Regions from separate parts of the Alistipes ihumii AP11 genome, predicted to be linked through region 1. Evidence: riboswitches for the same ligand, from Rfam matches in the RefSeq annotation. Region 1 holds a riboswitch; the other holds the start of a gene.
The links. Region 1 has a riboswitch for cobalamin ahead of NQ491_RS00295 (YncE family protein). Riboswitches for the same ligand answer to the same signal wherever they lie in the genome.
Positions count from the first base shown of each region.

Region 1 (7,342 bases):
ATATCGATCTGAGCCGTAATCCCGAACTGGAGGAACTGAACTGCGCGAGCAGCAACTATCCCGGCTTCGGCCTCGACGAGCTCGACGTGTCGAACAACCCGAAACTCAAACGGCTGACCACATACGGAAACCCGAAGCTCGGATCGCTCGACCTGAGCCGGAATCCCGAACTGAAGACACTCAACTGCTGCCATAACTCGCTGTCGGCACTCGACGTGACGAAATGCCCGAAGATCGACACGCTCTACTGCGCCTACAACGAAATCGGCACGCTCGACCTGACACAAAGCGCCGAGCTGGTATGGATCAACTGTCAGAACAACCGGATCGACAAGCTCGACGTGAGCAATACGAAGATCGGCTACCTGATGGCGTCCGACAACCGGATCGCTTCGGTCAACATGGGCGACAAGACGTTCGACACGCCGAGCCCTTCCGGAAGCGGCTACGAGGACGCAGGACTGCCCTATCTCTATATCAATCTGAACAACAATCAGCTGACGGACATCGACCTGTCGAAACAAAAATATCTCTATTGGCTGGAAATCAGCGGCAACCGACTGACGTCGCTCGACCTGACCGGTTGCTCGAAAGTGGGCGGCGTGCTGTGCGGCGACAACAGCTTGACAAGCCTCGTGCTCGACGGATGCACGCGGCTGTGGGAACTGCGCTTCGCCAATAACGGGCTGAGCGGAGAACTGGACCTGTCGCCGTTCTCGCTGACGAGAATCGCATCCGAAGGCAACCGGCTCGAAACGATCTATGTTCCGCAGGACTTCGATCCGGACGCGACCTATTTCATGGGCGGAGTCGGAACGCTGCCCTGCTACACGAAAGACGCGGAAACGGACTGGGTCAAGAAATAGGAAACCGGAACGAGCGCCCGTTTATGAGAAAAACGTTCCGGCCGACGGCCGGAACGTTTTTTTCTGATATCACGATATCCGAGATGGTATCCGAACGTGTCCGTAACCAAGTTCTCCACCGACGACACAGCAAGACGAGCGCCGGGCCCTCCCCCGGCGGAAGAATCACGAAGAAATAAGGAAACGGCTGACCGACTAACGCCTTTTCTTGTCCCAGCGCGGCGTGATGCCTATGAACAGACCGAAATTGCGGCCGGGCATCGGCCGGGAAAGCACCGAAACGTACTCCTCGTCGAACAGGTTGTAGACCCACAGTTTGACGGACAGCTCGCCCACGCTCAGACGGAACGTCTTGCCAAGACCCAGATCGTTCATGTAGTAAGAATTGAGCAAATAGAGACTGGATCCTTTCTCGTTGCTCGATGTCGTATAGCGCTCGCTGTAATAGTTGTACCGGTAGGTCAGCTCGTATCCGCGCCACGAAAGCCTTCCGGTAACGCCCGAGGAATATTCGGGGACATAAACGAGCTGCTTGCCGATCGACTGGTCGTACCACTCTTTCGGATCGCCCCAGTTGATCGAGCGGGTCTTGGCCCAGAAAGCGTTCAGGTTCAATGCCCAGCGGCGTCCCAGCTTCACGGACAAGTCGCCCCGGAGCTCGACGCCGTAGCTGTGCACCTTCTTGACGTTGAGCGGCGTCCAGAATCCTTTGAATGTCGGCAGCCAGACGATCCAGTCGCGTATATGCGAATTGTAGACGGTAACCTCGCCGCCGAAATCGAATGCTCCCTCCTTCACGCGGAACTCCATGCCCCCTTCGTAGGTATATCCCTTTTCGGTTTTCAGCGAATCGTTGCCGCCCGGCTTGAAATAAAGGTCGTTCAGCGACGGATAGCGGTAATTGCGAGCGACGGAAGCCTTGAGCACGACGCCGAACCGGGGCCACAGCGTATAATCGACGAACCCGGCCGGAATCAGCGGCGTCAGGTTCCGTCCGTAACTCTCGCCGCGCAGGTCGATACCCAGCCCCAGACGCGGATGAGGCCGGTACTTCACCGTAGCGAGCAGCGACACTTCGGCCCTTACCTTGTCATAGCCGAGCCGGATCGTATCCTCGGGCTGCGCCCCGCCCAGATCGGGGTCGTCCAGGCTGCTCACCGAATGGACATTGACCGACGCATTGGCCGTCAACGCCCACTTCGGCGTAGGATAATACTCGGCATAGAACTGCCCGTAGCCGGAGTTGATCCGGCTGTGCGAGTGGATCATCTGCTGCAGCTCGCCGCTGTCGGGATCGGGATTCCCGTCGTAACGATACAAGATGTAGGAATAGATATAGCCGGCCTTGGCGCCCATTTTCAGCCCGTCGCCGCGACGGTCCCACGAGGCGACCGCACGCAGCGTCGTCTCGTCCTGCGTCGAGCGGGCCTGTCCCTCCTCCTTGTAGTCCACCGTCAGCATCGGGATGCCGCGCCGCGAATCGGTGACCCAGGCCGCCAGCCCGAAGCGATTCCGCTCGTCGGGCTGATAGTAAAACTCCTGCAACAAGTGAAAATCGCGGTACGAGCAGTTCTTGTTCCGCTCCATCGGATAGACCCATTGCCCGTCGATCTGCTCGTACTTATCGTAATTGCGATACTCGAAATCGTTGTCGGAGGTCACGTAGCATACGCGGGTCGAGGACTCGAACTTCCGGGTGCCGTAGGTGAAACGCAGGAACTCGTCGTAAGTGTCGAAACTGCTGATGCCTTGAATGAAGTGCACGCCGGCTCCCGATTCGCCCAGCGGTTTGGTCCCCAGCGTGATCGCCCCCCCCAAACCGCCCCCGGACACCCCGACCGAACCGGCTCCGTGATAGAGGCTCGCCTCGTCGATGAAATAGGAAGGGATCAGCGAGAAGTCGACCATGCCGAGCATGGGCGAATTGATTTTCATGCCGTTCCACGTCACCTGCGTATGCGAGGGAGCCGTGCCCCGGAACGAAGCCGTCGCCATCGTTCCCCGGCCATACGACTTGATGAATACCGGCGTGCTCTGCGACAGCAGGTCGCCCAAACTGTTGGTCACGTTCTGCCGCAGCGCCACCGAATCGAGATTCATCTTCGTCACTCCGATGTCGGCCAGACGCCGCCCGGTCACAACGGCCTCCTTCAGCCGAATCGTGCGCGAGGAAAGAGGCTCGGACGCCTCGGGAGACTCGCAGACGGTCCCGTTCGCCGCCCTCAGGGAGGCTGTCGTCAGCGTCAGCGCGGCCGCCAGAGCGGTCCTATACAGTCGGTTCATAGCGATCGTCATTTAAAACAGAAAGCCCCGGGGATGATGCCGACTTGAAAACTGTCGAGCAGCCCGCCCCGGGCCGAGTAACGGAAAACCCAGCCGGGCTGCACGTAATCGAGCGCATCGGCCAGATAGACCTCGGAAGTCCGGGGATCGACCGTCAGCCCGTACCAGTAGTTGCCTGTCATATTCTCCAGAAACGGCTTTTCGGGCAGCGATTCGGAGCGGACGTCCATGCGCCAGACATGATCCTTGATAAAATACAGCGTATCGCGCGTGCCGTTCAGACAAACCTCGGACGCCCGGTCGCCGAACCGGAACATGAAAGCCCTATCGACCCGCTGGGTGGCGGCGTCGATCCGGTAGAGCCCCGGCGCCTCCTGTCCGTAAGGACTTCCGGGATAACCGCCGTCGGTGACGGTCCATATCTTGCCGAAACGGTCCAGCGCGAGCGAAGTGGGTTGTTTGCCGACCTCGATGTACTTGACGACGCTGTCGGTGCGCGTGTCGATGACCAGTATCTTGTTATCGTACGACCAGCAGTTCGTGAAAACGAAGTCGCCGTACTGCACCATCTGCTCGGTCGACGGCTGATTCTTGCCCGGAATCTTCACGTCGATGCGGCCGGTGATTTCGAACGTTTTCGGATTGATGATCGTGATGTGCCAAGCGTACAAGTCGGTCACATAGGCCTTTTCGTCGCTCAGGAAATGGATGTAGCGGGGCGAAAGCAGTCCCTCGATCATTCCCTTGAGCTCGAACGTATCGAGATCGATGACGAATATGATGCCCGAATTGTTGACGACAACATACCCCAGCCCGTTGCGAATCGCCATCGACTGGGCCACATCGCCCAGCTTGATCGTATTCGTGCGACGGAACACCTCGTTCTCCACCCGCATCGAATCGATGTCGTAGTAGGACAACGAAGCGTTCCCGTACATGAAATTTCCTTCGTTGGTAATGAACAGCCCCCGGCCGTCCGCACCGATCTTTTCGGGAGCCCGAGCCCCGTAGTCCATGCAGGACGTCACGATCCCGAAAGCCGGAAGCAACGCCAATAGCGCGACAAGGATTCTTCTTTTCATAATCGCCGTACATTATCATACAGCACGGCCACAGGGGAAACCGGTCCGCAGAGAAGCTCCGGACGGATTACCGGCCCATACACCGCAGGCTGTAATCGAAACGTGCCGGGCCGGTCTTCTGACTCGTCTCCGCTCCGAAGCCTTCCCGGCCCAAAGGCCAGTGGCATCCGTTCCGGAACGTTTCGCTTCTGCCGGCCACCCGGACCGAAAAGAAGCCGAGACATACAGCAGCGGTAACTGTCGCCGATTCGCACGGCGTTCCCTCATTCGTCTCCCGGACGGTCCGCCCGTCGGGATCGAGCCTCGACACGTTCGCAAAGATAGCGAATATATCGGAACAAAGTACCCCCAAAAGCAAAAACAGCCCGGACGAAGAGCCGATTCGACCGAGACGGGAAAGTCCGCAGCCACTTCCATACGCTCCGGAATCCCGCGAGCGGCTCGCGTCAAGGACCGCCGAAATCGCTCTGCCCAACGCTATTCTTCGATGAGCGTATCTTACGAGCCGATTCGGGACAGGAGCGGACGACGGCAGGCCGTTGCCCCGTTACTCACGGAAGCCGCCCGACGTTCGATCAATACCACAGGCTTTGCATCCGGGGAACGGAAGTCCGCACGGAAAAAAACGGACATTTTTCCGCAGGGCAATCGGCTGGGAATCTTTCCCTGCACGGCGGCAAGCCGGCACGAGCAGCCTGCAAACGGCGGGAAACGGACAAAACGGCTCCGATTTTGCATCGCGTCCTACCGGACCTCTTTCAACGGACGGAAAGCAAGCCCCCACAAGGAAGCAATCAACGAAAAACAAAAGATTATGGAAAAAAAGCAATCGACCGCACTCGAAAAAGCGGACACGGCCACGCTGACGCTCAGCATTCTGTTTGTCGTATCCATTCTCTGCACCATCCTTTTCTCGCTCACAGCCTAAAAGAAGCGCCCTCTCCGGCGGCCGCCTATCCTCAACGGCAGGCGGCCGCCATCTTTTTACATTCCAGCCGGTATTCCGCATACATCCGATTCTTTCAGGCATTTCGACAAGGGAAACGTACCGGCCCAGCCCTCGCAAGCACAAAGACTGAAAACAAAAAAGCCCTTGCTCGGGATGCAAGGGCTCGATGCTTAAATAAGCGGATTTGAATTTGGTCGGGGTACCGGGATTCGAACCCGGGACCTCCAACTCCCGAAGCTGGCGCGCTAACCGGGCTGCGCTACACCCCGAACGAGTTCCGCGTTCGAACATGGCCTCGGGCCACTTCCGTTCAAACGCGGTGCAAAGATAATAAAATTTACGTCAAAAATGCAACTGTTCGGGAAAAGATTTATTCGACTATCCGCCGAAACCGTTCGGTTGCAGGCGCTTCCCGTATCGCATAAGCCTCAGACAATCAATAAAACCACCTGACGAAACGCCCGGCAGCGCTGTCAAGGCAAAGAAAAAGCCGGCCGCAGCCTTGCTCCTACGGCCCGGGTGTCTTATTTTTGCTGTGAAAACCCAAATGGAAATGACCAAACGAATGCTTTACCGATCCGTACTGGCCATAGCGGCCATGGCGGGTCCCTGTCTCGCGGCGGCTTCCGCCTCGCGAGCGAACGAAACCGTACAAACCTATTGGAACGATTCCGGGGCGCGCAAGGGCCTCTATGTCGAGCGGGCGAAAGACGACCCGAACCGCGAGCCGACCATTTTCCTTGCCGGGCACAAGTACCGCGACATCGGCATGAACTGCTACGACCTGTTCAACTGCGCGCTCAAATTCACAGATGACGGACTGCGGATCGACCTGTCGGACTCTTTCGCAACGCTCGAGTTGCTCAAGAAAGAAGGGATCGGCCTCATCCGCTTCAACTGCGGCATCTATTACAGCGCCGAGCTCGGAGCCTCGTACATGACCGACCGGGACGCCTATATCGATGCGTTGCGTCAGATCGCGGCCCGCGCGCAGGAACTGGAAATCGGACTGATCCCCTGCCTGATGTGGCATTATGCCGCCGTGCCGGAATATTTCGGCGAGCCGCTCCGCAGCTGGGGCAGGCCGGGCAGCAAAACGGTAGAGTTCCTGAAAGCCTACACGACCGACATCGTCACATCCCTGAGGGAATACAAAAGCATCTTCGCATGGGAGTTCGGCAACGAGTTCAACCTGCACGCCGACCTGCCCCAATATGCCCAGCGCCATACCCAGGCCGACCCGCCCGACTGGCGTGACGTTTTCGGGACGGAAGATCCGGACTGGCGGATCAGGGGCAAGGATATCCTTTACGCCTACCGCACGTTCACGCGCATCGTCCGCCGGCTCGATCCCGACCGCAGAATGCTGCTCTCGGGCAACGCGATCCTGCGCGAAACCCAGTACAATCAGTATACCCGCGACCGGATGACAATCGACGACACGAAACAATACCGCAAGATCAGCCGCATACTGAATCCGGGACCGATCGAAACCGTCTCGGAGCACGTATACCAGCACGGCCGCCAGTTTGCCGATCTGGGCAAGGTCTCCCTCGACGAGCAGATCGCCATCGCCGTCGAAACGGCCCGATCGCTGGGCAAGGTATACGTAATGGGCGAGTTCGGGGCGATCCGCGGATCGCGCGAGGAATACGTTCCGTTCTTCGAAGCGTTCCTCAAAGCCGGAGTCCAACTCTCCCTGTTTTGGAATTTCTCGCTGCGAGGCAACATCGAGCAAAGCTGCACGCCGACCGAACGCGGCCCTTACATTTTTGAATTGATCCGCGAATACAAGCAAAAAGACGCGGCCCTGCACGGAGAATAGGCAGAAACACGATACGGATGACTATCGAACAAGGCCGGCAATTTTTCGTTGCCGGCCCTGTCGCATACTCCGACCGTACAGGAAAAGCTACCCGAAGCCACCTATCGACACTTTCTCATCCGGTAAATCTCAGTTTACACAAACGGGCAAAAAAGGTGTAACCCGAGCGAAAAACGACGATATGCGGCGGTCACATCCACACGGAGAAAAGCCTTTCAGAGTAGTCTGAAAGGCTTTTCTCCGTTGTCGGGTACCAGGATTCGAACCTGCCCCCCTGCACCCAAAGCAGGTACGCTAAATGGCTTGTGTTGTATAAAAACGCCTTTCAAACACATTC
Region 1 is NZ_CP102294.1:63,242-70,583, reverse strand. Features, by position in the region: gene NQ491_RS00305 (Ig-like domain-containing protein) at 1-866, shown strand, start outside; gene NQ491_RS00300 (TonB-dependent receptor) at 1,062-3,149, opposite strand; gene NQ491_RS00295 (YncE family protein) at 3,158-4,231, opposite strand; cobalamin riboswitch at 4,323-4,553, opposite strand; tRNA gene NQ491_RS00290 (tRNA-Pro) at 5,372-5,449, opposite strand; gene NQ491_RS00285 (cellulase family glycosylhydrolase) at 5,734-7,005, shown strand.

Region 2 (7,342 bases), 230 kb from region 1:
AACACGGTTTGCAACATCAGGCCCGAAACGGCCAGTGCAGCGCCGGACAGCAGAGCCACGACCGCCTGCGGCAAGCGCGACTCGAGCACGATATAGCCCCACGAAGGCTGCGAAGCCTCTCCGCCGGTCAATACGGCCCACACCTCGGCGAACGGTATGCGGACCGATCCGAGAAACAGGTTGGCCGCCCACAACAGCACGACGGCCGTCACGGCCCAAAGAACCGAACGGGCAGGACGAATACTCATGGCTCCAACGGCTTGAAGTATCGCAACTCGTATCCGGGCAGCAATTCCGGATGGAAAACCCCGATCAGATCGCGCAGCAGGCGGTCGGGATGGATCGGCGTCTCCTCGAAATAGGACGATTGTCCCAAATGGCAGGCATAGACTCGGCCATTCTCGAATGCGGCGAACCGACGGTAAGGCTCGTAGTCGCGGCGAAGGCCGTCGTAAGTCAGCGGTTCGGCCGAATTGTACTTGATCAGCCAATAATCGGCCGCGCCGCCCTTCTCGAATACCTCCTCGAAAGAGAGCGGAATCGACCCGGCACTCGGATCGTCGGCCCAAAGGTAATCGGCTCCCGCATCCCGAAACAGACGAGCCATATAGCTTCGGCCGCCGGCCACATACCACACGGCTCCGTACTTGCGTTCCGAAATCACGGTAGGCCGCTCGGAAACGTTTTCGGCGAGCGCGCGCAGCGAATCGTACGCGCTCTCGGTCGCGCGAAACAGCTTCTCGGCTTCGGTCTCCCGACCGAAGAACAACCCCAGCAAACGAATCCACTCGACCCGGCCCATCGGCTCCGCCTCCATATAGTCGGCCAGCTCGAGCAGCGGAATACCCGACTTCTCGACCCGGCCGTAACCCGTATTCTCGAACGGAGAGACGAGCAGCGCATCGGGCGAGAGCGCGATCATCCGCTCCAGATCGGGCGACGAGGCCTCGCCCAGATCGGCGATCGTTCCCCGCTCGATCCCCTCGCGGACGAACGACAAGTCGATATAGCGCGACTCGCACACGCCGGCAATCCGGTCGGCTACGCCCAGCTCCTCCAACATGCCGCAATGCACGGCCGAATAGACGACGACCCGCTGCAACGGAACCCGGACGAGCGTTCCCTCGGGCAGACTGTCGGGCAACGGAGCCGATCGATCGACCAGCACGTAGCGTTGCAACAGCCGCGTCGTATCCCACGGATCGACTATATCGACCAGCGTACAACTGTCCGCATGCCGGACCGTGAAGACGGCGGCATAGGCGGTAGAATCGGATTCTGTCGCCGTAGCGGCCGTAGCGACGGGCCGGCAGGATGCCGTCCCAAGCGCTATGGCCAACCATGTCAGGCCGATTTTCCAGCGATTTTTCATATCGAAGACAAAATTAACATAACGATCCGAAATGCCAACTTCCCCTTAGGCAGAGGCGCGCTTTCGCCGCTTACGGACTCTCCTTTCCAGGAAAAGCCGTCTCTCGGGCGCGTGGGTCCGGAGTCGGAACCGGATATTCCCTCTTCGCTTGAAATGAGAACAGATGGGGGCTATGGCATCCCCCCATCTGTCGCTCATCAGGGAAAACCGACGCTCCGAGGCTCCCCTATGCGGCACGGTGAAGATCGCCGGCACGAAAAGAGATCGTCCCTTCTCCTCGGGCAAGAAATATCTTGAAGTGAAAGCAGGCTCCGGAAAACCCGGAAAAACTTGCATTCCGCTTTGGACCCGAAGCATCGATGCGCGGGAGCAAGGGCAGGTCTTCTGGCTCGTCTCGCCCCGGGCTGTCTTCCCGCCCCCGGAAGGAGACAGTGACTGTTCGGATCGCCCGACGCATGGAAAGAGACTTACAGCTGCGGGTACAGCTCCGGATTCCGAGCACGGCTCTTCACCGGATTCCCTATTGAGGCTTCTTCGCCGAGGCGAAACGCCACCCTTACCCGACGAGACAAAGTTAAACACTTTTTTCTATCGGACAACCTTTTCGACGACCGATTTTCATCCGCCCGGCGAAACGCCGGCACGAGGGAACGCTCTCCCGAGCAGCAAGGCACGCGCAGTCCGGGCATGCCCGGACTGCGACGAGCCGAACCGCTCCATCATTACCATGCCACTCCATCGCCGCTTATTTACTCTATCGTACCGTTCTGTCGCCCCTACTACCGGATCCGAAGTCTTCCGAGCCCGTCTCGTTCTGCCGGAGCGAATCCCTATCCCTGCCCAACCCCGCAACAAGCATCGGCGGACAATAGCCGCCCGGACTTACCGGCTCCGTACGGAAGACTTCGCCGGCGAAAACCGCCGGAGCCAAGACGAAACGAACGACGCACCGGCCGAAAACGAGAATCGACCGATCAAACGAAAGCGGCAAGCCCCGGTGAGGCCTGCCGCTTTCGTCAGGGGCGAACCCGCCCCGTACATATTTTTACATACCGTACGCGAGCAGCGAGATCTGGTCGTACACGACACTCAGGATACCCAGCAGCAGAATGCCCGCGCTACAGGCCACGAGGCTCACGCGCGTATAGCCGTCGCTGCGGAACGACTCGATCGGCGTATCGTTTTTGTTGATGAACATCGCCTTGACCACGAGCAGATAGTAGTAGAGCGAAATGATCGTATTGAGCAGCGCGATCAGCACCAGAATATAGTAGCCCTGCTGGGCGGCTGCGGCGAAGATGAAGAACTTGCTGAAGAAGCCCGCGAAAGGCGGTATTCCGGCCAGCGAGAACATAGCCAGCGTCATCACGAGGCTCAGCTTCGGATGCGTCGCATAGAGGCCGTTGTAATCGGCTATCGTCAGCTTGCCTGTCCGGTTCTCGATCACGCCGATCACGCCGAAGGCGGCCAGATTCGACACCATGTAGACGAGCACGTAGTACACGAGCGAGGTCATGCCGAGAGCCGTCCCGCCGATCACGCCGAGCATGATGTAGCCGGCCTGCGAGATCGACGAATAGGCCAGAAAACGCTTGAGATTCTTTTGGCGGATCGCGAACAGGTTCGCCAGCGTGATCGTCACGACGATCACGCCGTAGAGAATGCCCTGCCACTGCGCGGCGATCGGAGCGAACACCTTGATGAGAATCGTCATCAGCACGAACACGGCCGATCCCTTGGATATAACCGAGAGATAGGACGTAACCGGCGTCGGGGCGCCTTCGTAGACATCCGGCGTCCACTGATGGAACGGCACGAGCGAAATCTTGAAGAACAGCCCTACGGCGAAGAACACGAACGCCATGATCTGGAGCGGCGAACCGGTAACGGTCGCCGGAATGTCGTCGAAATAGAGCGTTCCGGTCGTACCGTACAGCAGCGACATGCCGTAAAGCGACAGGCCCGAAGCGAATACCGCGTTCAGGATATACTTGGCTCCCGCCTCGGCCGACTTGTGCCGGTACTTGTCGAACGCGACGAGCGTCGCCATCGGGATCGAGGCCGTCTCCAGACCGATGAAGAAGAACAGGAAGTTTCCCGCCGAGATCATGAAATACATGCCCAGCAGCGTGGTCAGCGTCAGGAAATAGAACTCGCCCCGCTTATGAACGGTCGACTCGCCCGCGAGCCATCCGCCGGCCTGCATCAGCACGATCAGCGTTCCGATGTTCAGAATACTCTTGACCACGCTCATCATCGGCGTGTACTGGTACATGCCGCCGAACGCTTCGCCCGCAGCGCCGGGAACGAGATTCAGCAGCGTATGGACACCCACCAGCACGCAGGCTACCGGCTGAAAATAGCGCAAAGCCTTCTTCGAGGCGCACAGGTCGTATAGCAACAGGACGACTATCACTGCGATCAGCGACAGCTCCTCTTTCATCATCAGAAAATTGCTGTAATCCATAACGAATTATCGGGTTAATTGTTCAATAACGGGGATCAGGCTGTAACTGATCATGTCGGATACCCACAGCGGAACCATGCCCAGCCCGGCGATGGCCACGATCAGCGTAGCTACCGAGAAGCGCTCGGAGAAAGTCGCGTCGGTCAGCTTCAGGTGCTCGGGATTCTGCACCGCGCCGTAAAGCAGCTTGCCCACCATGCGCAGCACATAGACGGCCGTGATGACGATCGACGTCGTAGCCAGAATCGTGAAGAATCGGTGGAAAGTGTCGGTATGCTCGAACGATCCGACGAAGACGGTCATCTCGGCCACGAAACCGCTGAGACCCGGCAGGCCCAGCGACGCCAGTCCGGCGATCACGAAGCAGACGCCCAGAAACGGCATCACCCGCATCAGGCCGCCCATCTCGCGGATGTCGCGGGTGTGCGTGCGACCGTAGATCATACCGATCAGCGCGAAGAACAGGGCCGTCATCAGACCGTGCGACAGCATCTGCAGCACGGCGCCGGTCATCGCCGTTTGGTTCAGCATCAGGATAGCGAACAACACCAGGCCGCAGTGGCTCACCGACGAGTAGGCATTGATATATTTCAGATCGGTCTGCTTAATGGCCGAAAGCGCGCCGTAGACGACGCTCGTGCCGGTCAGGATCAGGAAAATCCACGACAGCTCGTTCGCAGCCTCGGGCATCAGGAAAATCGCCACACGGAAGCAGCCGTAGCCGCCGAGCTTCATCAGCACGCCGGCATGCAGCATCGAGACGGCCGTCGGAGCCGAAGCATGACCGTCGGGCGACCACGTATGGAACGGGAACATCGCGCCGAGCACGCCGAAGCCGACAAACGTGAGCGGGAAAAACAGGTACTGCGCGCTCATCGGGATCGTATGCTCGGATATCTCGAGGATGTTCATCGAAAGCTGCCCACCCTCGGGAGCCGAATGGAAATAGATGCCCAAAATGCCCACCAGCAGCAGGGCCGATCCGCCCATCAGCATCAGCGTCAGCTTCATGGCCGAGTATTCCTTGCGTCCCGTACCCCATACGCCGATGAGCAGGTACATCGGAATCAGCGCAACCTCGTAGAACAGGAACATCGTGAACAGGTCGATCGAGATAAAAAAGCCGAATACGCCGATCGACAGCAGCGAGAACCACGCGAAATACTCGCGCGGCATCACGGCCATCTTCCACGAAGCCAGCACCCCGGTAAAGACGATGATCGACGAGAGCAGCAGCATGGCCACCGATATGCCGTCGACGCCGACCGAATAGTGTATGTTCAGCGGAGCGTACCAAACCGCGTCGGCCGTGTAGAGCATCTCGGCCGTATTGCCCGACGCCCGCTCGCCCAAAAACAGGACGGTCAGCGCGACGGCCAGAGCCAGCAGCATCGAGGCCCCCGTCATCATCACCGTCCGCACGGTCCTCGCGTTCGACGTGCAGAACATCGCGCAGGTCATCAGCACCGGAATCAGTACAAACAAAGATAAGAAATTCATATCCGTCAATTTATTTTAGTCAAAAAACCAGTACCAGCACGGTGATGACCACCGTTCCGAGCAGGAACACGAAGGCATATTGCTGAATCTGACCGGACTGAAGACCGCGCACGGCCACCGACATCCGGTTCGTGACATAGGCCAGACCGTCCATCGCGCCGTCGATCACATGACGGTCGAACCAGGCGATCGAGCGGGATATGCAGTTGAAAATGATCTTCTTGGTGACGAACAGATACACCTCGTCGATATAGAAGCGATGGCTCGCGGCCCGGTGCAGCCCGCTGAAAGAGCGTTCCAGACGGTCGGGAATCGGGCTGTGCTTGCGGTAGAAGGCCGTGGCGATTCCGATCGCCACCAGAGCGATCGCGACGCTGGTTCCGGCGACCGCCCAGTCGATATGGATGATATAGTCCTCGCCGTTGCTGCTGACGAATTTGCCGAACGGGATGAAGCCGGCCACGCAAGTAACGGCCGCGAGAACGACCAGCGGAGCGGCCATCGATCGCGGAGCCTCGTGCGGCTCGTGCTCGTGCTCGGCGGGCGTCGCCCAAAAGATGTTGTAATAGAGACGGAACATGTAGAAGGCCGTCAGACCGGCCGTCAGGCTCATCCACCAGCCCAGCGGCGTGCTGAACTCGAACGTGGCGGCCAGAATCTCGTCCTTGCTGAAGAATCCCGAGAACGGAGGAATGCCGGCGATAGCGAGGCAGGCGATCAGGAACGTGATGTGCGTCACGGGCATCTGCTTGCGCAAACCGCCCATGCGGCTCATCTCGTTGCTGTGCACGGCATGGATAATGGCTCCCGCGCCGAGGAACAGCAGCGCCTTGAACATCGCGTGCGTGAACAGGTGAAACATGCCGGCCATGTAGCCGAGCCCCTCGTGTCCGCCGTAGCCCGACACGCCGAGAGCGACCATCATGAAACCGATCTGCGAAATGGTCGAGAACGCGAGCACGCGCTTGATATCGGTCTGCACGCAGGCGATCACCGCGGCGAACAGCGACGTGAATGCGGCCAGATAGGCGATGCCGTGCAACACCTCGGGAGCCTCGAAATAATAGACGGGGAACAGCCGGGCCACCAGATAGACGCCGGCCACGACCATCGTTGCGGCATGGATCAGCGCCGATACCGGCGTCGGGCCCTCCATCGCATCGGGCAGCCAGATATGCAGCGGGAACATAGCCGACTTGCCGGCTCCACCGATGAAAATCAGCGCCAAGGCCCATGCGATCACCGAGCCTCCCATGAAAGTCAGGCCCGGCATCTGCGAGAACACGCTGCCGTCGCCCGAAGTCAGCAGCCCGAAGTCGAACGTGCCGGTGAAGAACGAAAGCAGCAGGATGCCGATCAAGAAAAACAGGTCGGCGAAGCGCGTGACGATAAACGCCTTTTTCGAGGCGGCGATCGCCTCGGGCTTCGTATAGTAGAACCCGATCAGCAGGTAGGACGAAACGCCCACCAGCTCCCAGAAGATATACATTTGGAAAATGTTCGTCGCCACGACCAGCCCGAGCATCGAGCAGCTGAACAGCGACAGGAAGGCGTAATAACGCTCGAAACCCCGCTCGCCCTTCATGTATCCCATGCTGTAAATGTGGACCATCAGCGAAACGGTCGAGATGACGATCAGCATCATCACCGAGATCGGGTCGAGCAGCACGCCCAGATCGATATGCAGCTTGTCGGTGAAGCGCAGCCACTCGAAGTTCAGCGGAACGAGCTTCTGGTAGACTCCGTCGATCTTGGCCGTCGTGAAGTACTGCCAGGCCGTCGCATAGGAAAGCGCCGCGGTGACGCCCATCGACAGCGTGCCCGCCAGCCCCGACGCGCAGGGCCCGAGCCTCTTGCCCAGCAGGCCGAGCACGAAGAACGTCAGCATCGGCAGCAGCACGATAAGTACAGTGTATTCCATATTGAATGTCTTTTGTTTTCGATTCCTTACGGGTTGCGGACGAAAGCCCGAGACGGCCTCCGCCCGGAGACACCTCCTAATC
Region 2 is NZ_CP102294.1:2,616,050-2,623,391, reverse strand. Features, by position in the region: gene NQ491_RS10590 (iron ABC transporter permease) at 1-248, opposite strand, end outside; gene NQ491_RS10585 (ABC transporter substrate-binding protein) at 245-1,372, opposite strand; cobalamin riboswitch at 1,730-1,945, opposite strand; gene NQ491_RS10580 (NADH-quinone oxidoreductase subunit N) at 2,418-3,839, opposite strand; gene NQ491_RS10575 (complex I subunit 4 family protein) at 3,846-5,339, opposite strand; gene nuoL (NADH-quinone oxidoreductase subunit L) at 5,359-7,260, opposite strand; gene nuoK (NADH-quinone oxidoreductase subunit NuoK) at 7,337-7,342, opposite strand, start outside.
Region 2: another riboswitch for cobalamin. It lies ahead of NQ491_RS10585 (ABC transporter substrate-binding protein); the one in region 1 lies ahead of NQ491_RS00295 (YncE family protein).